Gloeocapsopsis sp. IPPAS B-1203: one gene and its partner. The protein of the gene in region 1 interacts with the protein of each later gene in a pairwise test. Links are inferred from orthologs where the notes say so. Each region holds a gene or a part of one and is shown in the gene's direction. Other genes may lie near its edges. The genes, in order: gyrB and gyrA.

The links.
Region 2: the proteins of gyrB (region 1) and gyrA interact in binary tests that used the Escherichia coli proteins (3 or more experiments, as listed by UniProt). The link is inferred for Gloeocapsopsis sp. IPPAS B-1203 from one-to-one orthologs.

What each region holds. Positions count from the first base shown.
Region 1 is NZ_PEIG01000008.1:12,013-23,300, forward strand. What follows is about bases 3,945-6,830. They hold gyrB (DNA topoisomerase (ATP-hydrolyzing) subunit B), read left to right. Parts: upstream 3,945-4,360; coding sequence 4,361-6,301; downstream 6,302-6,830. Other genes in these bases: miaA (tRNA (adenosine(37)-N6)-dimethylallyltransferase MiaA), read right to left, coding at 3,945-4,229; CSQ79_RS15140 (sugar transferase), read right to left, coding at 6,426-6,830. Outside these bases: CSQ79_RS15115 (PAS domain-containing sensor histidine kinase), read left to right, coding at 1-797; glycolate oxidase subunit GlcD, read right to left, coding at 830-2,302; CSQ79_RS15125 (Uma2 family endonuclease), read left to right, coding at 2,482-3,183; more of miaA, read right to left, coding at 3,291-3,944; more of CSQ79_RS15140, read right to left, coding at 6,831-7,076; CSQ79_RS15145 (cytochrome P450), read right to left, coding at 7,173-8,534; CSQ79_RS15150 (methyltransferase), read right to left, coding at 8,553-9,593; CSQ79_RS15155 (methyltransferase), read right to left, coding at 9,676-10,791; CSQ79_RS15160 (antibiotic biosynthesis monooxygenase family protein), read right to left, coding at 10,967-11,288. UniProt on the Escherichia coli protein: DNA gyrase negatively supercoils closed circular double-stranded DNA in an ATP-dependent manner to maintain chromosomes in an underwound state.
Region 2 is NZ_PEIG01000007.1:22,884-34,410, forward strand. What follows is about bases 1,989-5,113. They hold gyrA (DNA topoisomerase (ATP-hydrolyzing) subunit A), read left to right. Parts: upstream 1,989-2,320; coding sequence 2,321-4,906; downstream 4,907-5,113. Other genes in these bases: lnt (apolipoprotein N-acyltransferase), read left to right, coding at 4,976-5,113. In the rest of the region: CSQ79_RS13800 (hypothetical protein), read right to left, coding at 1-312; CSQ79_RS27795 (hypothetical protein), read right to left, coding at 400-564; CSQ79_RS13805 (histone deacetylase family protein), read right to left, coding at 799-1,722; CSQ79_RS13810 (hypothetical protein), read right to left, coding at 1,767-1,955; more of lnt, read left to right, coding at 5,114-6,532; CSQ79_RS13825 (alpha/beta fold hydrolase), read right to left, coding at 6,597-7,466; purT (formate-dependent phosphoribosylglycinamide formyltransferase), read right to left, coding at 7,471-8,631; CSQ79_RS13835 (pentapeptide repeat-containing protein), read right to left, coding at 8,851-9,333; CSQ79_RS13840 (zinc-dependent metalloprotease), read left to right, coding at 9,584-11,527. UniProt on the Escherichia coli protein: A type II topoisomerase that negatively supercoils closed circular double-stranded (ds) DNA in an ATP-dependent manner to maintain chromosomes in an underwound state.

The sequences.
Region 1 (11,288 bases):
GTAAGTTTGTTCAAGGTAAACCAGTTTCAACTAGAGGTATATTTCGGGATATAACTGAGCGCAAGCAAGCTGAAGTCGAAATTCACTACGCTTTGGCGAAAGAACGAGAATTAGTTGAACTTAAATCGCGTTTTATCACGACAGCATCGCATGAGTTCCGTACACCACTTGCAGTTATTCTTATGGCAGCTAAATTACTTGAAAAGTTCAGTAACCAAATATCAGAAGAAAAGAAACAACTTTATCTCGAACGTATTCAAACTGCAGGTAATCACATGACACAGTTGTTAGATGATATTTTAATAGTTGGTAAACTTGAAGCGGAAAAGTTACAGTTTGCTCCAACTTATTTAGATTTAATACAATTTTGTGGTGAAATAGTAGAACATATGCAAATTAGCAGTACTACTAATTTGCATACAATTAAATTCAACTGTACAAGTTCAGTTACTCATGTTTACCTAGATGCAAAACTATTGAGACATATTCTCATAAACTTATTATCTAATGCTATTAAGTATTCGCCTCAGGGTGGAAATATTAACTTTGAATTAGCATATAAATCACAAGAGATTACTTTCAGAATTCAAGACCAAGGAGTTGGTATTCCAGAAAAAGACCAAAAATATTTATTTGACTCTTTTTATCGTGGTAGCAACACTAGTACAATTCCTGGAACAGGTTTAGGTATGTCCATAGTAAAACAGTGCGTGGATTTACACAATGGAAATATTGTCATAGAGAGTCAAGTTGGAGTTGGTACTACAGTCACTGTCACAATACCTGAACAATGCTAAAGTGTATTATTTATTTTTGCTTTTATTCACATTTAAAATCGCTCTACTGAATCAAATTTATTTGCTAATTCAGCCCTTGCAGCTTCTCCACACGTACGAGGTGTCGGAAATATTTTTCCAGGATTTGCCAGTCCTTTCGGATTAAATGCTTGACGAATATATTGCATGGTTTCTAGATCGGTTTGGGTAAACATATCTGGCATATAGCATCGCTTATCAGCACCAATTCCATGTTCACCTGAAATACTTCCACCGACTTTAACACAAAGCTTGAGAATTTCTCCACCTAATTCTTCCACTTGTTCTAATGCACCAGGAATGGAGTTATTGTACAAAATTAAAGGATGAAGATTACCATCACCCGCATGGAATACATTAGCAATTCGATAACCGTATTGTTTACTTAAGTTCTCAATTTCTTGCAAAACAAACGGCAATTGTGTACGGGGAATAACTCCATCTTGGACATAATAATCGGGGCTAAGATGTCCTGCAGCGGCAAAAGCTGCTTTACGTCCTTTCCATAGCTTCAAGCGTGTTTCTGGATCATTTGCTGTAGTAATGTTTCGTGCGCCATTCTGTTTACAAATATCAGCAATTCGTTGTTTATTTGTAGCCACTTCTATAGCTAAGCCATCGATTTCGACTAATAGAATTGCTTGTGCGTCTCTAGGATAGCAGCCTGTCGCAACAACATCTTCCACTGCATTAATACTGAGGTTATCCATCATCTCCATCCCCGCAGGAATGATTCCAGCACTGATAATATCAGACACAGCAGCACCTGCGGCTTCTACGCTGGTAAAATCTGCTAAGAGAACGCAAATTGATTCAGCTGTTTTGAGAATCTTTAGTGTAATTTCTGTGGCAATACCTAGTGTTCCTTCTGAACCAACAAACACTCCTGTAAGATCATATCCAGGCATTTCTGGAACTTGTCCGCCCACTTCAGTAATTGTGCCATCAGGAAGTACAAGCTTTAATCCTAAAACATGATTTGTCGTTACGCCATATTTGAGACAGTGGACGCCACCCGAATTTTCTGCAACATTACCACCAATTGAGCAGATAATTTGACTAGAAGGATCGGGAGCATAATAGAATCCAGCACCGCTAACAGTTTGCGTTACCCAATTATTGATGACTCCAGGTTGGACAATAACTTGCTGATTTTCCAAGTCTACCTTGAGAATTTGCCGCATCATGGCGGTTACAATCAAAACACAATCTTCAATTGGTAGCGCACCACCAGATAAGCCAGTACCAGAACCGCGTGCTATGAAGGGAATTGAATTGCGATCGCATATTTTCACTATCTCTGCGACTTGTTCAGTTGTGCGTGGTAACACAACTACCGCAGGGCGTTGACGATAACTAGTTAAACCATCACACTCATAAGTAATTAATTCTTCCTTGCGCTGCACTACGCCATTTTTGCCAAGAACAGCCTCAAATTGCTTAATAAGTGGTTTCCATTTGCTGTGCTGCTGATTTCTAAGAAGCATAGTGGCTTGTGTTAAACGAAGGGCTTAAATAATATTCTGACAAGATTTGCGACTAATTTGTTATTTGTCATGATTTGTTCTTCCCTGTACCCCTATACGAGAAGCTCAAGAAGCTGACATATATTATTTAGATCGCATCTATCAACTAATCTAGAAATAGCGTTTCTCAAGTGGTAATCATGGTTGAGCCAACTTTCATCTGTGACGATGACTACTACGTACCAGATGCTAATCAGCTAATTACTGAAGACGATACACCTGTGGATAATTTCGCCTCTGCTAAACAGCAACGCCTGCTTGTTAGTTCCCTTTACAGTGCATTAAAAACACAAATTTTTTTAGCTGAAGCAAACGTTGGCGTTTACTACACCGATTTGCAACCCGCGATTGTACCCGATGTGTTTCTCAGTTTTGACGTGCAAGTTCCACAAAATTGGTGGGAAAAGCAAAATCGTTGTTATATGGTGTGGCGTTTTGGAAAACCACCAGAAGTTGCGATTGAGATTGTTTCTAACAAAGAAGGGGATGAACTGGGTAAGAAACTAAGAATCTACGAGCATATGCGCGTCAGCTACTATATTGTGTACGATCCTACTGGGCAATTTGGACAAGTGCTACGGGTGTATGAACTCAGAGGAATGCGATATTCGGAAATTAGTGAAACTTGGCTCGAACAAGTCGGACTAGGTGTGACAATATGGCAAGGAGAATTTGAAGGCAGGCAAGATACATGGTTACGCTGGTGCTACCAAGATGGAAATATTTTGCTTACTGGAGATGAACGCGCTTCACAAGCCGAACAACGCGCTTCACAAGCTGAACAACGCGCTCAACTCCTTGCTGAACAACTACGGAGGATGGGAATTGAGCCTTCCGACTGAAGTCGGGGCTACATAGACGAAGTATGCCTACGCACACTTTATAAACAGAATTTTATGGGTAATACTATCTCACTCAATGAGAACAACAAATTTATTTGCACTCGCATTTATGTAAGAGGTTTTTTATTTAAAAATGCTTGTACTCGCTGGTAAACTTGGTCAAATAAGCTAGGCGCATCAGCATTAAACCATTCAATTTGAGGATACGCACGAAACCAGGTACGCTGTCGCTTGGCAAATTGCCTTGTATGCAAAACTATCAGTTCTTTTGCTTGAGTTAGTGTGACTTCGCCAGCAAGGTACTGCTTGATCTCGTGATATCCCAGTGTATTTAATAGTGGTAGATCAGCACCGTATTTGTGATAAAGATATTCCACTTCAGCTACTAAGCCGTCTGCAATCATTTGTTCGGTGCGTTGAAAAATGCGATCGCGTAAGCACTCTGTACTACAATCTAAACCAATCTGTAAAATTGGATAACTCGGTGGCTGCTCTCCTTGTTGCTGTGAAATTGGACAACCTGTCACGTAAAACACTTCCAACGCCCGCAATGTTCTGACTAAATCGTTACTGTGAATTTTCTGCGCTGCAATTGGATCGACCTGCTGCAAAATACTATAAAGTTGGGTTTGACCGAGCGATTCTAGCTGCGATCGCAACTCGGTATTCGGTGCGACTCTCGGAATTTTTAACCCTTGCACTACTGAACGAATGTATAGCCCTGTTCCACCCACTAAGAAGGGAATTTTTCCTTGCTGCTGAAACTGAGTAATTAAACCTTGTGCTTGTGTTTGGTAATCTGCGACAGTGAGAGTTTGAGTAGGTGCGCAGATATCAATTAAATAGTGTGGTGCTAAATTTTGTTCAGCAATTGATGGCTTGGCTGTGCCAATATTAAACTCGCGGTATACTTGGCGCGAATCTGCACTGAGAATCACAGCCAAACCGAGTTTCGTTGCAAGTGCGATCGCAAGTTGTGATTTACCTGTTGCTGTCGCACCACAAATTGTGATTAAGCAAGATCGATAAAAATTACTTGGGTACATCCCCCTGAAAAATTCCTCTAAAATACCTCTACAGCCGTCTTCAAGGCTTTTATGCTACAATTTATGAGTGTTTTTTTATTTTTTGAGTCAGATAGCTGCTCAAACTTTAAATTTCGTGGAGAATACCTTGCATGACTAGCAGTTACAGCGCCGATCAGATTCAAGTTCTGGAAGGTCTGGAACCGGTGCGCAAAAGACCGGGTATGTACATTGGCTCCACTGGTCCGCGAGGACTCCATCATCTAGTTTACGAGGTTGTAGACAATTCGATCGATGAAGCTTTAGCGGGACACTGCACTCATGTGGAGGTGGATTTAAATGCAGATGGTTCAGTTACAGTAACAGATGATGGTCGAGGCATTCCCACAGATACGCACCCCCAAACTGGCAAATCAGCATTAGAAACAGTAATGACAGTATTACACGCCGGAGGAAAATTCGGTGGAGGTGGTTACAAAGTTTCTGGAGGATTGCACGGAGTTGGAATTTCCGTTGTCAATGCTTTATCTGAGTTGATTGAAGTTACTGTATGGCGTGACAAACGTGTTCACGTTCAACGTTTCGAGCGTGGCATTCCTGTGACTGAATTACAAGTTAAAGCTTTTAATGAGGGTAAAACAGGAACTTCTGTCACCTTTAAGCCAGATGCAACGATTTTCACAACAGGAACCGAGTTTGATTACATTACTCTAGCTGGTCGTTTGCGCGAACTCGCATACCTCAATGCTGGTGTCAAGATTACTTTTAGCGATCGCCGCTTAGAACTATTAAAAAGCAGCGAACCGAAAGTCGAGACATATGAGTACAAAGGTGGAATTAAAGAGTATATCGCGTACATGAACCGGGATAAGCAGCCTTTACACGAAGAAATTATCTTTGTGCAAGGAGAACGCAACAACGTCCAAGTTGAAGTTGCTTTGCAATGGTCTGTTGATGCATACACAGATAATATATTAGGTTTTGCTAACAATATTCGTACTGTTGACGGTGGTACACACCTAGAAGGATTAAAAGCTGTACTAACACGTACACTGAACGCGATCGCTCGTAAGCGGAACAAAATTAAGGATAATGAACCTAATCTGAGTGGCGAACATGTCCGCGAAGGTTTAACAGGAGTCATCTCTGTTAAAGTTCCAGACCCTGAGTTTGAGGGACAAACGAAAACAAAGCTGGGTAATACCGAAGTTCGGGGTATTGTTGACTCGCTTGTTGGTGAAGTTCTCACCGAGTATTTAGATTTTCATCCTAATGTTGCTGATTCGGTTCTAGATAAAGCAATTCAAGCTTTCAAAGCTGCAGAAGCTGCACGTCATGCAAGAGAACTAGTCCGGCGTAAATCAGTACTAGAATCATCTCCCTTACCTGGTAAGTTAGCAGATTGTAGTTCTAGAGATGCCAGCGAGTCAGAAATCTTCATCGTGGAAGGGGATAGTGCAGGAGGAAGTGCAAAGCAAGGACGCGATCGCCGCTTTCAAGCAATTCTGCCATTGCGTGGTAAGATTCTCAATATTGAGAAAACAGACGACGCCAAAATCTACAAGAACACCGAAATTCAAGCCTTAATTACTGCATTAGGATTAGGTGTTAAGGGTGAAGAATTTGATGCTTCGCAATTGCGTTATCACCACATTGTCATTATGACTGATGCTGATGTTGATGGAGCGCATATCAGAACACTCTTATTAACTTTCTTTTATCGCTATCAGCGCGAACTGATCGATCAAGGTTATATTTACATTGCTTGTCCCCCACTATATAAAGTAGAACGCGGGCGCAATCACTACTACTGCTATAGCGAACGCGAACTGCAAAACTTGATTCGGCACGAGTTCCCTGACAATGCTAACTATACAATTCAACGCTTTAAAGGGTTGGGTGAAATGATGCCTGAGCAACTATGGGCAACAACAATGAACCCTGAAACGCGCACGATGAAACGAGTCGAGATTGAAGACGCTGCCGAAGCTGATCGCATCTTTACGATTTTGATGGGCGATCGCGTCGCCCCACGTCGTGAGTTTATTGAAACTTACGGTTCTCGCCTAAATCTTGCTGAACTTGATATCTAAGCTGCTAAATAAGTAGTATTTTACACATGAGGAGAAAAGTCTCAAGGCTTTCTCCTTTTTTGTTTCCTTGGTTTTCTTGCGTAACTACATAAACTTAGAGTAGTTTAATTGTGTGACAAAAAATTTAATAAGCACCTTTACCTGTAATCACAACCATAACGGTTTGCCAGATAATATATAGATCTAACCATAAAGACCAGCGATCGCGATAAATCATATCTAAGTGCAGCATATATTCAAAGCTCACCTCACTACGTCCACTAATCTGCCACAAACCAGTGACCCCAGGCATGAGTTCTAAACGTTTTATAAAAGTATTGCGATGGTTTTTGATGGCTAGAGTACAATCGCGTAATTGCAGAGGACGCGGACCTACTAAGCTCATATGACCTTGAACAACGTTAAATAGTTGTGGCAACTCATCTAAACTAGTCCGTCGCAAGAATTTACCAACGCGGGTGATACGAGGATCTTCTTTCATTTTAAAGAGTACTCCACCGTCTGATTCATTTAAATGCTCTAGCTCTTGCAAAAGTTGCTCAGCATTCACTACCATAGTGCGAAATTTCCAGATCAAGAAAGGTTTTCCACCGCGCCCCAAACGTTCTTGCCGAAAGAAAATTGATCCTTTTGAGTCTAGAGAAATCACAAGTGCGATCGCAAGCATCAAAGGACTCAGCAGAAGTATTCCTACACCAGCGCCCAAAATGTCAATAATTCGCTTACTAACAAGTTGCAACGTATATCGTGGGTGACTGACAAAACTAAGTTGCATAGTACAGTAAACCCTTAACAGTCTAGTTGACACTTATAGCCAATAGGAAAGGTTGGTAATTGGTGATTAGAAAAATATTTATTAACAACTTAAAACTCACGCATTTAAAACTTTCTTAACTTGTGCTTGGAGACTATCTTGATACTTGGAAGGCTGACGCACTGGCACGATTGCACTTGGTTCAGGAGTCACACTCCAGTCGTAACGCAACAACTTGGAGAGGATAATCTTCATTTCCATCTGGGCAAATTGCCAGCCCAAGCAACTGTGCGGACCACTACCAAAGCCTACTAATGCAAAGGAGTGCTTTTTATCTTCTTCACGCGGTGGGGCAAAACGATCAGGATCAAAGCGATCGGGATCAGTATAGATTTCAGGTAAACGATGCGTTAGCAGTGGAGAAATATCGACGTGCCAGCCAGCGGGAATGCAGTAGCCTGCGTAATAAATATCTTTAACAACCCCACGCGACATATTTTGTACAGGAGGATACAGACGTTCTACCTCTTTGAGGGCGTAGCCCATTTGAGGAAGTTGTTTAAGATGAGATAAGTTAAGTGGTTCATGACCCACGACTTGGGCGTATTCAGTACGTAGGCGATCGCACCACTCAGGATGCGCGACTAACTCAAACATCAACCATGCAAGTAGCACTGCCGGATTTTCATGTCCTGCAAATAGGACCATCAGTAATTGGTCAATAATATCCGATGCACTCAAAGAGTTACCATTTTCATCAACAGATGCGAGTAACAATCCAAGAAAATCGCGTGACTCTTGTAGTAATCCCTGTTGTCTGCGTTGAGCAATTTTACGCCGTAAGAAAGCTTGTAAATTGCGCCGTGCTTGCTGCGATCGCCCATATAATGTTTGGGGAATATCGAGTTTTAACTTTGCCCTTCGTCCCACAAGCATTCCTAAAAAATACTGTGTTGCTTCTGCAAATTCGCTTTCGGTTTCAGTGCCTAAGATGAGGCGAATTGCAATTGTTGTTGAAAGATTGGTGAATTCTTCAATGAGGGAAATTGTACTACCTGCTTGCCAGTCTTCAAAAAACTTATCAACAATTTCTTGAATTGTGTCAAAGTAATTATTAAGCGATCGCCCGTGCATTCCTGGATACATTAAGCGGCGTGTTGCTTGATGTTCTGCACCATCTTGTAAGAGCAACCCTTTACCAAAAATGGGTTCTAAAAAAATCCAACCTAGTCGTGCAGAAAGATGATCTGCTTTTTCTGCTAGAACTAAGCGGTTAGCATCAGGACCAACTAAAAAAGCGAAATTTTTACCAAAAATCCGTGATTTAAAAACTGAGCCATAGCGCTGAAAGTGATCCCAGTAAAAAAGTTCTTCGTCTCTAAATAGCTCTTTTGTCTCACCTCCAAATAGCTTACCAAAGCTACCAGGCATTTCCTCTGCTGGTTTAAATTGTGACGTTGGTTTTGTTTGGACAACCATTAAAAATAGCTCCTTTGCTCAAGCGCGTACAGCTTCGATGATGCTATTAGCAGTTTGTGTAGGGATAATTCTTGTTACCTGAAGACCAGCAGATGCTAAGAGAGATCGGTATTGTGCTTCAGTACGTTCATAGCCACCAGGAGTTGTGAGTAACGATTCTAAATCAATTAACTTTCCGACAAAAGGCTGATTACCAAGAGGCATAATCATTTCTACGATTAAAAGTCTGCCATCTGCTGACATTGCCTCACGACAGTTTTTCAGAAGTTGCACTGCGCGATTGTCATCCCAATTGTGAACGACAAACATGAGAATGTATGCATCACCGCCACTAGGTACTGAATCTAAACAATTACCTGCAATCAATTCACAGCGATCTGCAACTTTGGCTGATTCAATTGCTGAAGTTGCCGCAGCGATCGCCGCAGGATAATCAAAAAGTACCCCTTGCATTGTGGGGTTTGCTTGTAACAGTGAAATAACTGTGCCGCCACTGGCAAAAATACCAATATCAACGACTTTATTAATCAATGAAAAGTCATAATTTGCAAGTAGCGATTGCGCTGCACGCTGCGAAATACTCGCCTTGGACTCGTTAGAAACTCGCGCAACTTCGGGATCTTGATAAAATTCAAATAATCCTTGTTTATAAAGGTATTCAAACGCAGGTTCTCCAGTTTTGACACTGTAATGCAGATTTTCCCAAACATTCCAGTGCCAATCTTGACCAAAAAATTTAACAGCAGCGCGGACTGAATCAGGAGTGTCACTTTGAAGGAACTCAGCAAGGGGCGTTAAGCTAAAATAACACTCATACTCGGCAAAAATACCAACACTTGCAAGCGATCGCATCAACCGATAAAGTGATGGTGCATGAGTTCCGGTTGCTTGTGCCAACGCCTCAACAGTTTGAGAACCATCTGCTAATAAGTCAGCAATGCCCAATTCAGCAGCAGCATAGATTAATCGTGCTACTCGTAAACCCCCTAACATTTGCATCATTGCCACTTGTGGAGGTAAGTCTGGTGGCATATTGGGATTTGGTTTAGTAGTAATCATTTCTCTAGATAGTTAGATGGTGAGGGGCATACTAATTTGTAATGAACGATTCTTCTATGTAACTTGCTATTGTTTTCCCTGATCAACTAACACCAACAGCCTCAATGATTTTCCAAGGAGATGCTGTGGCAAAGACTTTTGTCAGCTTGAAACCTGCGGCATCAAAAAGTGTGCGATATTCTGCTTCTGTACGTTCGCGTCCACCAGAAGTTGTTAACATTTCTAAATCCAGAAGTTTACCGAAATAAGGTGTATTTCCAGGAGGAATTACTGCTTCAACAAGCAATAGCTTGCTGTGTTCTGTCATGGCGCGACGACAGTTTTTGAGAATCTTAACTGCATTATGTTCATCCCAGTCATGAATAACGGTTTTAAGAAGGTAAACATCACCGCCTGGCGGTACAGACTGAAAAAAGTCGCCAGCAACTAACTCACACCGCTCCGCTAGTCCATTTTCTGTAATAAACTCTTTAGCACCAGCAATGACAGATGGCTGATCGAATAGAACACCTTTGATTGATGGATATGTTTTAAGAATTGTTGTCAGATGACTACCATAACCACCACCAATATCAACTAATTTAGAGATTCCTGAAAAATCGTAGCCAGTGGCGATCGCGCTATTATTTAACGAAGCTAAATTAGTCATCGCCTCATCAAAATGATTGCCAGCTTGAGAATCTTGGACAAAGTACTCAAAAATATTTGGCTTACCAAAGGTATATTCAACAGCGGTTTTACCTGTTTTGACACTTTCAATCAAGTTACTCCACAAATTCCAGTGCCACTTTTCACCTGACATAATTGCCCAAGCACGTACTGATTCAGGAGAATCTATTTGTAACGTCACAGCTAAAGCTGTTAAGTCAAAGCATTTTTCCTCGTCTTCGGCAAATATTCCAAAACTCGCAAGCGATCGCAATAATCGATAAAGTGACTGTTCATCTACTCTAGTCAGGTGTGCTAGTTCCTTACTACTTTTAGCGCCATCTTTAAGCAAGTCAGCAATTCCTAGTTGTGCTGCAACATAAATTGCTTGCGAAACCTGGTAAGCATTGATCATCTCCACCATTGCCACTTGGGGTGGCATCATTTTGGCTCTAAATTTCTGCAATGAACTGGTAACATTCATCATTGCTTGAATCAGCGCCATAGGAGGCTTTTTAGGTTTTGGTTGAAGATTTGCTTGAGACATCATCCCTCTTTACTCATTTGGCAACCAGAAATTCTTAAGGTAAGTGGGCATAGTTATGTACCACATTTTTTATGTCAGTTAATAGTTAATTGTTGATTTTCCGTTGACTATTAATTCTTTACAGGTGTAGTTATTGACTCTCGCTCACTCTTTGATGTCTTGATTGTTTTGAAAAATGCTAAGAATGTTTGGTGTAGCAAACTTCGTAAAGCGTCGGATCGGATTGTGCAATTTTACCGATTGCAGGCATATGTGCCACAGCTTCAGGATTATTAAAAATACCGCGAAAGTCCTCAATACTTTGCCATTGTGCGTAGTTTGTTACTCTTTTACCGTCTAAACTTTTGTGGATATTTGCCGCAATAAAACCAGGAAGATTACACATGACTTCTTCAGTTGCTTTTACTAATAAATCAACGAGTAATTGCTGGTTTTCTGGCTCAACAATAAATACATTAATTAAAGTGATGCAGTCAGTATCTTTAGATATTGTGGTGAGT
Region 2 (11,527 bases), on another replicon or contig:
GTTGCCATCAACACTAAAGTCTTTGCCAGGAAGAAAACCTTGAAAAATTAAGTGCTTATAGAAGTGTACAAGAAAAGTCTTCTGAATCTCTTGTCGGATGCCAACAGGCAAAAGATGAGCTATTGTCCAAATTACCGCACTGGGATCTAACCACAATACACGCTCAATGCAAATAATTATGACTCCTGCTGCTGCTTCTGTAGAAAGTTGGGAGTTGAGATGACTGATTAAATCTTGTCCAATTTGTATGTTCCGAGTCATCATCGCCATGACTATTTTGGCAATTTCTCTTTCCAACTCTACGCAGGTCATACCCAAAGTTCCTTCTGTGGCAGAAATCTAGTTCAGATAAGTATATCCAAAGAAGGAGGAAAATGTACCCTAGGATGGATGAAATGTTTAGACGTGATGATGTTGCTGTGTTTTAGAAGCTGGTGTGTCTTTCTCTACAAGTGCGATCGCTACTAAACCAATCCCAGAAACTATAATTAATCCAAGCGTAGATGCAAGGTATGCATTTTTTAGCATTTCTAGGGCATTCTCGAACAAAATATACGTTGTCATTATTCTTACACTCAACTTTAGATGGTAGCTCTTCCTTATTTCTCCACGCTATTACGGTTAAATTCCACAGAGAAATTACTATATCTACCTGCTTAACAATTTGTTACACCTGTAATTATACGGCTAAAAGCTTTTCTTTTCAAAGAAAATGTTTTTTTCGATAAGTTTACTTCAAATGTATATTGAATTACCGTTTATATTTAAAAGCCATGTATGTTCTTGCTACAAATCGAGTTAAATACTAATCAAGCATTTTTCCAACGTAGCGACAACTGATTGAGAAAGTGCTGCGAAGTCGTAGCCACCCTCTAAGCCAAAAACGACTTTGGGAGTCAGCTGTAGACAATATTCAGTAAACTTGCTGTAATCATGAGGTTGTAGTGCGATTTCTGCTAAAGGATCAGCCGCATTGGCGTCGTATCCTGCACTAACAATTAATAAGTCTGGTTGAAAGTTGGACAAGAAAGGAACAACTTTTTCTTCAAACAAGGGTTGATAGACTGCCATTGTACTACCAGGAGACACAGGTAGATTGAGAACGTTGTTATATTTACCTTGCTCAGATGCTTGTCCAGTTCCAGGGTAGCAAGGAGACTGATGAAGTGAGCAAAAAGCTATCTGAGGATGATTTTCGACGATCGCTTGAGTACCGTTACCATGATGTACGTCCCAATCAAGAATAGCAACTCGGTTAATATCAGGTTGCTCTAAAGCGTAGTGTGCAGCGATCGCCGCGTTGGAGAAAAGACAAAAACCCATACCGCGATCGCTTTCAGCATGATGTCCTGGGGGACGTGTTAGAACAAAAGCTGGATTGTGATTCTCTAAAACAATGCTAACACCATCTAGCCACGCACTGACTGCTAACAAGGCAACGTCATAGCTGCGTGGCGAAACGAGTGTATCTGCTTCTAAATAACCGCCGCCAGTGTTTGCTATGTAGCGAACAAGTTCGATGTACTTCGGTGTATGAATACGTTCTACAAATGCTAATGCTGGAGATTCATTTACCGGCGTAGGCGATCGCCACTCTAGATGGTGTGCAAACTTTGATTGTTGTAGTGCTGTTGCGATCGCGCTTAATCGCTTAGGTGTTTCTGGGTGAAACCGTCCAGTTTTGTGTTCCAAAAACTCATCCGAATAGATCACTGGCAGCATATTACAAACAAAACAGCATGGACTACTGAATCTAAATTGTAGCCTTACTCATCTCGTTTCAAGTCGCTTCTATCATCCATCGGCGTATCATGCATTGGCGGTGTCATTGCTGGATTACCAGTGACTTCTTCTGTTGGCAATTGTTGCATGACATCATCAATTGCTGGCGGATGTTTGATTTTGTCTAACACTTCTGGTGATAGTACATCTTCTGGGCGTTCTTTTTCTGTCATGGGAGCTTTCTATCTAACTTGCCACAGCTTAAACTGCTTTTTTCAAGTTTACACACTACCTTGCGACTTAAATTCTTATGCTCTAAATCTCCTGCATCAGTCACAGATGCCCTTCGACTCTCTTTTGCGCTACCTCAACGAAGTTTCAAGAGATTTGAATTTTAAGTTTTAAACTCAAGACTCTAAATCCGTGGACTTTGTTTATCTAGCAGCGAATTCATTCGCCAAGCTGCTTCCTCCAGTCGTAGAGAAAATATGCTAGAATTGTATCATTATTTAACAAATATTTAGCAGAAAAGTGGAGTAATTTGGCGTTTTTCCACTTTAACGACTAAAAATCTTAGATTTTTGGAGTTTTTCACCATATGACAAGTCAGGATAGGATTATCCCAACTGATCTGCGTAATGAGATGTCCCGCTCCTATTTAGAGTACGCTATGAGCGTCATTGTAGGTCGGGCGCTGCCGGATGCCAGGGATGGTCTGAAACCTGTGCATCGCCGCATTCTTTATGCAATGCATGAATTGGGTTTAACCGCAGATCGCCCGTTTCGGAAATGTGCTCGTGTTGTTGGGGAAGTTTTAGGTAAATACCATCCTCACGGTGATGGATCGGTGTATGACGCACTGGTACGGATGGCACAGGATTTCTCAATGCGATTGCCATTGATCAATGGACACGGAAACTTTGGTTCCGTAGATAACGATCCACCAGCAGCAATGCGATACACAGAATGTCGTTTGCAAGCCTTTACAGGTGATGCTCTCCTTCGAGATATTGAATCAGAAACCGTAGACTTTACCGATAACTTTGATGGTTCGCAACAAGAACCAATTGTCCTACCTGCACGAGTTCCGCAGCTTTTACTCAACGGTGCTTCAGGAATTGCGGTGGGAATGGCGACAAACATTCCTCCACATAACTTGGGTGAATTAATTGATGGATTAGTTGCATTGATTCACAATCCAGAAATTACTGATAACCAGTTAATGCAATACATTCCTGGACCTGATTTTCCTACAGGAGGACAGGTATTAGGCACAAGTGGAATTCGCGAAGCTTATACGACAGGGCGTGGTTCTATTACCATGCGTGGTGTCGCTAATCTGGAAACAATCGAACAACGCGGACGACCCGATCGCGAAGCGATTATCATTACTGAACTGCCATATCAAACCAACAAAGCCGCATTGATCGAACGCATTGCGGAAATGGTTAACGAAAAGCGGTTAGAAGGTATTGCTGATATCCGAGACGAAAGCGATCGCGATGGGATGCGAGTTGTCATTGAGTTGAAAGGCACAGCTTACCCGCGTGTTGTTCTCAATAACTTGTATAAGCAAACGCCTTTACAAGCCAACTTTGGAGCCAATATGCTGGCTTTGGTAAATGGCGAACCGCAATTACTCACCATCAAGCAGTTCCTAAATGTCTTCTTAGACTTCCGCATTGAAGCAATTAGTCGCAGAACGCGCTATGAACTGCGCAAAGCCGAAGAACGCGATCACTTACTGCAAGGTTTATTAATTGCTCTTGCCAACTTGGATGGAATTATTGAATTAATTCGCCATGCAGCAGATGCCCCAACTGCACGTCATGAACTGATCGAAAGATATGGTTTATCTGATGCCCAAGCAGATGCAATCTTACAAATGCAATTGCGACGCCTCACAGCATTAGAAGCTGAGAAAATTCGTCAAGAACACGAGGAATTACAAGTACAGATCGCCGATTTACGCGATATTTTGGCACGCCGCGAACGTGTTTTAGAAATTATTGAAAACGAAGTTACTCAGATTAAAGCAGCTCATGCAACGCCGCGCCGTACAGTTATTGAACCTGATAAAGGTGAGATTGGCGATACTGATTTAATTGCAAACGAGAAAGCTTTAATTCTTGTTACTGAGCAAGGTTACATCAAGAGAATGCCAGTGAATGCCTTTGAGGCACAAAGTCGGGCAACTCGTGGCAAAGCCGCAACCCGCATGAAAGAAGATGACGGCATTGAGCATTTCTTAACATGTTGCGACCACGATAGTGTTTTATTCTTTAGCGATCGCGGTGTTGTTTATTGCCTCAAAGCTTACCAAATTCCTATTGGTTCGCGGACAAGTCGCGGTACGCCAATTGTCCAAATGCTACCAATTCCCAAGGGAGAAAAAATTACATCGGTTGTTCCAGTCAGCGAATTCAGTAGTGATGAATATCTCGTCATGCTGACGCGGGGCGGTTACATCAAAAAAACTGAACTCAGTGCCTTCAGTAATATTCGGGCAAATGGCTTGATTGCAATTTCTTTAGAAGAAGGCGATCAACTGCGTTGGGTACGACGGGCACGTGTAGAAGATAGCATTATCATCGGTTCGCGCTATGGTATGGCAATTCATTTTAGAACTGATCACGAGCAACTACGTCCTCTTGGTAGGGCAACACGCGGTGTAAAAGCAATGAAACTGCGTGAGGGAGACGAACTTATCGGTATGGATATTCTTCCTAGTTCAGTCTTGGCAAACATTAATGATAGTGTCACTGCGGATACTGAAGAAGATATTGAGATTGAGGATGAGACAGAAGACAATGGCGAATTGCTGGAAAACAGCACGCAAGGTCCGTGGGTGTTAATTATTACAATGGGTGGTTACGGTAAGCGCGTACCAGTCACTCAATTCAAATTATACAATCGAGCAACAAAAGGTAAGATTGCAACTAAGTTCAAAGCACGCAAAGGATTTAAAGATCAACTAGCCGCATTGAGGATTGTGAATGAAGTTGATGAACTCATGATGGTGACAAGTCGCGGAATTATTATCCGTCAAGCTGTCAAAGCTATATCACCACAATCGCGTTCTGCTACTGGCGTACGCGTGCAGCGCTTAGACGAAGACGATGCGATCGCTGCTGTTGCTTTAGTTCCTCCTGATGTTAGCGAAGCAACAGAGTCAGATAACTAAGGGCTACAGACCAGCAAAATGCCGATTGTGAAAACGAGATTGAGTAAACAGTACGATCAGAGGTGGGCAATGCTTGCCTCTGGTTTTCTTGCTTTAGCTGGTGGTATGCTCATGGGGCTGACTGTCGCCCCTGTCGAAGCATGGTTTTTGGCATGGATCGCACTAGTCCCTTTATGGGTATTGGTTGCATCTCCCACAAAACGAAAAACTAAACTACTCTCAGCGGTACTGTGGGGAATTGGCTATCACGGTATCGCTTTATCTTGGATTACTGGCGTTCATCCGATGATGTGGATGGGAGTCCCGTGGCTTGCAAGTATTGCGATCGCACTATTTTGCTGGGCTGCGATTACACTTTGGGGCGCAGTCTTAGTAACAATTTGGGCAGTCTGTATGACTGTTTTCAGCCAAGGTTCAGGAATCACCCGCATTCTCATTGGCATTGCATTGTGGTGTGGTTTAGAAAGTTTATGGAGTTTAGGACCTTTATACTGGACTTCACTGTCCTACACTCAAAGCCCTCATAACTTAGTCATTCTCCATCTAGGACAACTTTCTGGTTCCCTCACTGTTACAGCTGCAATTGTTGCAGTCAACGCCTTATTAGCTGAAGCATGGATGAAATATGAGAGATCAGGCGGGGGTTGGGGGTCAGGGATCAAGGATAAAAGGGCTGCAATAAGAGTATTTGCCAGTGGCTGCATACTTTTTGTGACGTTACATCTTGTTGGGTTTGGTTTATATAATCGCCCTTTGGTACAACAACCAGAGACTGCTTTGAGAGTAGGAATTATTCAAGGTAATATTCCTAATCCGATCAAACTTTATCCTGAAGGATTGCGACGAGCGATCGCAGGTTACACTGAAGGCTATCTTACCTTAGTTGATCAAGGAGTTGAGGCAGTTCTGACACCAGAAGGGGCTTTACCTTTTATGTGGAGTGAGGTACAGCGTACTTCTTTGTACTCGGCCGTACAAGAAAAAGGCGTAACCGCTTGGATCGGTGCATTTGGCGAACAAGGACAAAGTTACACCAACAGCATATTTACTCTTACTGAAAAAGGCGAATTCAGTCGCTACGACAAAGTCAAATTAGTACCGATTGGTGAATACATTCCATTTGAACAGGTTTTAGGAGGATTAATTCAACGGTTGTCTCCCCTAGAAGCTAGACAAGTACCAGGTTTGCCAGATCAAATATTTGACACACCTTTTGGACGTGCGATCGCCGTAATTTGTTATAGTTCTGCGTTCCCTGAACAAGTACGATATCAAGCAGCAGCAGGCGGACAATTTATCCTCAGCGCTGCAAACAACGCACATTACAGCCCTTCAATGCCAGCACAACACCATGCTCAAGATACCATGCGAGCAATAGAAACAGAGCGTTGGGCAGTACGCGCAACAAATACAGGTTACTCAGGTATTGTCGATCCGCACGGTAGAACATTGTGGATATCTGACATCAACACTTACGAATTACATGCAGAAACAATCTATCGACGTACTACACAAACTTTATATGTTCGTTGGGGAGATTGGCTGACACCTTTACTATTAGGATTAGCTGTAGTAGTTAAATTGACTGAATTGTATGTAAGTTACCCTAATTCAAGTGAAAGATAGCCGTTAAGTATAGGCAAGCAAGTTATCTACCCCACATCTTAATATTAAATAGATATTACATAAGCTACACATCATTTAAATACGCTTGAATATAATTAGCTAAAATTTTTGGTTGTTCTAATTGGGGAACATGACCGCAATTCTTTAACCAAATTAGTTGAGAATGTGCGATCGCCTGTTGAAACTTCGTTGCATCATTTACACTCAAAGTATCATCGCGATCTCCCCATAAAATCAGTGTAGGTTGACTAATTTCGTGAATTTTATCTGCTAAATCACCATATCCACCACTTTTCATAAAACTCAGCATTGCTTCATACCAATTAGGCATATCTAAATGTAATGATGCACAACGTATTGCTTCTAGAGAATCCGAGTAATTTCCCCAGTAGAGTGCTTGAAGTTTACGCTGTCGCCAATACTCTATTGCTAAATAATCAAAAGGTGAAAACAAAAACTTACCAAGCGGAAAATCACCACTAAAACCTACACTATTAATCAAAATTAATTTTTCCACTGCTTGCGGATAATCCAATGCAAAATCAATTGCTGTTGCGCCTCCCATCGAAGCACCAACTAATGTCAATGGTTGATCGATCAGCTTCCAGAAACTATTAAGATGAGCTTTAATTGAGTTTGGATTGTATTCAATTTCTCTCATTCTTTCAGTAAAACCAAATCCGAGTAGATCGACTGCCCAAGTCTGACGAGATTTAGCGAGTAATGGTAGAAGATAGCGAAACTCTAAGACTGAACTATCAAATCCATGTAGCAGTAAAATTGGTTTACCTGTACCTTGACACACATAAGCTGTCGCGATCGCCTGTTTACTCAACGAAGTTACAATCGACTTACGCTGAATACTTTGAGCTAAAGCAATTGCTGCCTTTTCCTTAAGTAGCTGTACTTGCGATGGTAGAAAGGTAGGAAACATATTTTTAAACAACTTTAACTTTGCTGGCAGCTTGTAGTGCTTTTTCTCTTGCTTCCTCTACATTTATACCTTTAGCCAAGGCTACTCCCATTCGTCGCCCTGGGCGTGCATCTGGCTTGCCAAATAAGCGCAATTCAACATTTTCTGCTAAAGCCTCTGCAACACCAGTATATGAAACTCGATTGGCGTATTCATGAGCTAAGATAACTGCACTTGCTGAAGGTGCTAACAATTCAATTTGCGGTATCGGTAATCCTAAAACAGCCCGCAGGTGTAACTCAAACTCATTAAGATTTTGCGAAATTAATGTTACCATGCCTGTATCATGAGGTCGAGGTGAAAGTTCCGAAAATATGACTTCATCTTTGGTAACAAAAAACTCTACTCCAAAAATTCCTGCACCACCCAAAGCATCAGTAACTTTTTGGGCGATCGCCTGTGCTTCAACTAATAACTCATTTGAAATTTTAGCAGGTTGCCAAGATTCTTGATAATCTCCATTTTCTTGACGATGTCCAATTGCTGGACAAAAAAATGTTGGCGCATTCCACTGCTTAATTGTTAAGAGTGTAATTTCAGTTTGAAACTGAATAAATTCTTCAACAATAAGTTTTTGACTATCTCCTCTGGAATTTTTTATGGCATAATTCCAAGCTGTTGTTACTTCCTCAGGTTGATAAACTACTGCTTGACCTTTTCCTGATGAAGACATAATTGGTTTAACTACATTTGGAAAACCAATAACTTGAGCAGCGGTAACTAATTCATCTAAACTAGCCGCATAAGCATATTTAGCAGTCCGAATTCCAAGTTGAACGTGTGCTAGTTCGCGAATGCGATCGCGGTTCATTGTAAAATTAGTTGCTTTAGCAGTTGGGATAACAGTAATCCCGCGTTGTTCAAATTCAAGTAATTTTTCAGTTCTAATTGCTTCAATTTCTGGAATAATGAAATCGGGTTGATGTTTCTCTATAACAGCTTCTAAATCATCACCATTCAACATAGAAATAACTTCACATCCATCAGCAACCTGCATTGCTGGGGCATTAGCATAACGATCAACCGCAACAATAAAATTTCCTAGCCGTTGCGCTGCAATCACAAATTCTTTACCTAGTTCGCCTGAACCAAGTAACAGAAACTTTCGCGGAAGTGTTAAAATCATGCCTTTTGCTTGAGAATTCTTTTTACTAAAAACACTTTACGCCAAAAGCGAAACCCTCTGTATGACCCATTCATTTTTTATTGAAGATAAGCTAAAACTACCCTTCACAATTCTGAAGTTGCTATCTAATAAACAAAGGGTATATAAGTATATTCACTGAAGTAAGCTATCTTAATGTGTTTTTTTATACTTTGAATAGTTAAATATTTTAAATATAATTCAATCGAACTGAGCGTTACGTATTATTAAATTCTGTCGCTGAATATCAGTTAGTCCAATACCCGTACCAAAATTACAGTTCTCAACTATCGTCTCCAACCAAATCGTTGCATTTAATGTTGCACCAGTCAAATTAGCATTTCTCAAGTTTGCCCTCGTAAAATTGGCAAATATTAAATCAGCATTAACAAGACTACTACCTTGCAAGTTTGCACTAGATAAATCGCCCCGAATCAAATTGCTGTGGTCTAAAATTAAATTAGATAGATCTGCACCTTGAAGCTGAGGAAATTTGACACGACTAGGGTTTTGAAAAAAACGCATAACACAAGCTATGTTTGCTTCGTTTAAGTGTATTTGCGTTAAGAAATCAGCATAACGTGCTAAACCAAGCTGCTGAAGTTGTAGTGAACGTTGACAGCTATCTTTTTGGAGAAACTGCTTGCACACGTCGTAGAGGTTATGAGTTGCAGAATTTAACATTAATGCTAATAACAATTAATTTTGTACATAACTTCTCAGCATCCTGCTGAATTAAATGTAAAAGTAAGATATGACTGTTAATAAAATAACAATTTTTGGGAATAATACACACTAGCAAGCAGGGCTTCTAGTCTAATATTCGTGTTAACTCAGGATAACAAGATAGCTTGTGGTGGTGAGGAAATGAAGGAATTAGTAAACACTGCTATATAAATTTAAACGCTGAGAAACCAGTGAAGGAATTGGTGGGATGAAGAGGCTACCATTATATATTGTATTACTACAAAGTTTATTATTTGTTGGGATTAAACCGGCGATCGCTGGGATTGCTGCTATACCTTCGCAGTCACAACTAACAGAGATTCCAACAGAGGACAACCCTTTGCAAAAGCTACCACCAGGAGTGTGGGTACTCCAAGATGACAAGCCACAGCGTCAACCGTTTGTTTGGGTAGCAGATAATGACAAAACGGCAAAACAGCCATTTTTACAACCTGTCAAAGACGAAAACAAACCTAATATTCCAGAATATTTAGTAACAAAAAATACAAATAAGCAAGCTGACTTACAACCGTTTCATGAGGTTGTTAAAGATACAACAAAAGTAGCAGGATTATATACTCTCTACACGCACAAAGATACAGGCAAAATTTATTTGGAGATCAAGCCGCAGCAGTTAAATCAAAACTTCTTGGGCACGATTACTATGGAATCGGGTATTGGCGAACGTGGAATTTATAGTGGAATGCCTTTACAAGACTTCTTATTTTATTTTCGTCGTGTTAACAATAACTTACATTTTGTAGTACGCAACGTAAACTTTCGGACAAGTCCTGGAGATCCGCAAGCGCGATCGCTAGCACGTTCGTTTAGTGATTCGGTTCTTTACGCTTTACCGATCAAAAGCATTCATCCCCAAAATCAAACAATTCTTGTAGATTTAGGAGATCTTCTCCTCAGTGATGTTCCAGGGTTATCGTCGCACCTGTCAACAATGCTGTCAGTTCCCTATCAACTTGACAGCAAAAAATCGCATTTTGGTGATGCTAAAGCTTTTCCCTTAAATGTTGAGATCGAGTCAGTCTATGGCTTTTCTTCAACCAATAGTAGTAATCCAGCAAATTTATCAACAATACCAGATAGCCGCGCCTTAACTCTGCGCGTCCGCTACAGTTTTTCTGAATTACCCAAAAACAGCAATTATCGTCCGCGTCTAGCTGATGAACGCGTGGGCTATTTTATTACAGCTTATCAGGACTTTTCCAATGACGATCGCAGCGATCCTTTCGTTCGTTACATTAATCGCTGGGATCTCGAAAAACAAGATCCCAATGCCCCGCTATCACTACCCAAAAAGCCGATTGTCTTTTGGATTGAAAATGCTGTTCCGCTAGAATACCGCGAAGCGATCAAAGAAGGCGTTTTGATGTGGAACCAAGCTTTTGAAAAAGCAGGATTTAAAGATGCTATACAAGTCAAGCAAATGCCTAATGATGCTAAGTGGGACCCTGCTGATGTGCGCTATAACACAATTCGCTGGATTAACACCGTCGATGGCTTTTTTGCTTTAGGACCATCTCGCGTTAATCCTTTAACAGGAGAAATCTTAGATGCCGATATTTTAGTTGATGCTAGCTTTGTCCGCCGACTTAAGCACGAATATCGTAATTTAATCCAACAACATCAAACACAACCAACATCATTACTATCTCATATGATGGGGGCTTCTGGTAATCTTTGTACCAATGAGTTACGCCAGGGTGACTCACAACCAACCTTAGCAAGTGCCGCTGGTATTGCCAGCCCAGTTCCTTCGCGTTTGTCACCGCTATCACAAATGGCAATAGAATACGATCTGTGTTATGGCATTGAGGCACTCAACCAGTTTGCGATCGGGTCCTTAGCACTATCGCTGTTTCAAGACACAGCACCAAACAGCGATCAGATGAAAGATTATATTCATCAATACTTACGACTCATTATCGCTCATGAAATAGGACACACTTTGGGTCTACGGCACAATTTCCGTGGTAGCACATTATTGCAACCAGAAGAATTAAATAATACAACTGTTACCCAAATTAGGGGTTTGACAACCTCGGTGATGGATTACATTCCACCAAATTTAGCACCACAAGGAATGCAGCAAGGAGATTATTTTCCCTCAGTTGTTGGTCCTTACGATGTTTGGGCA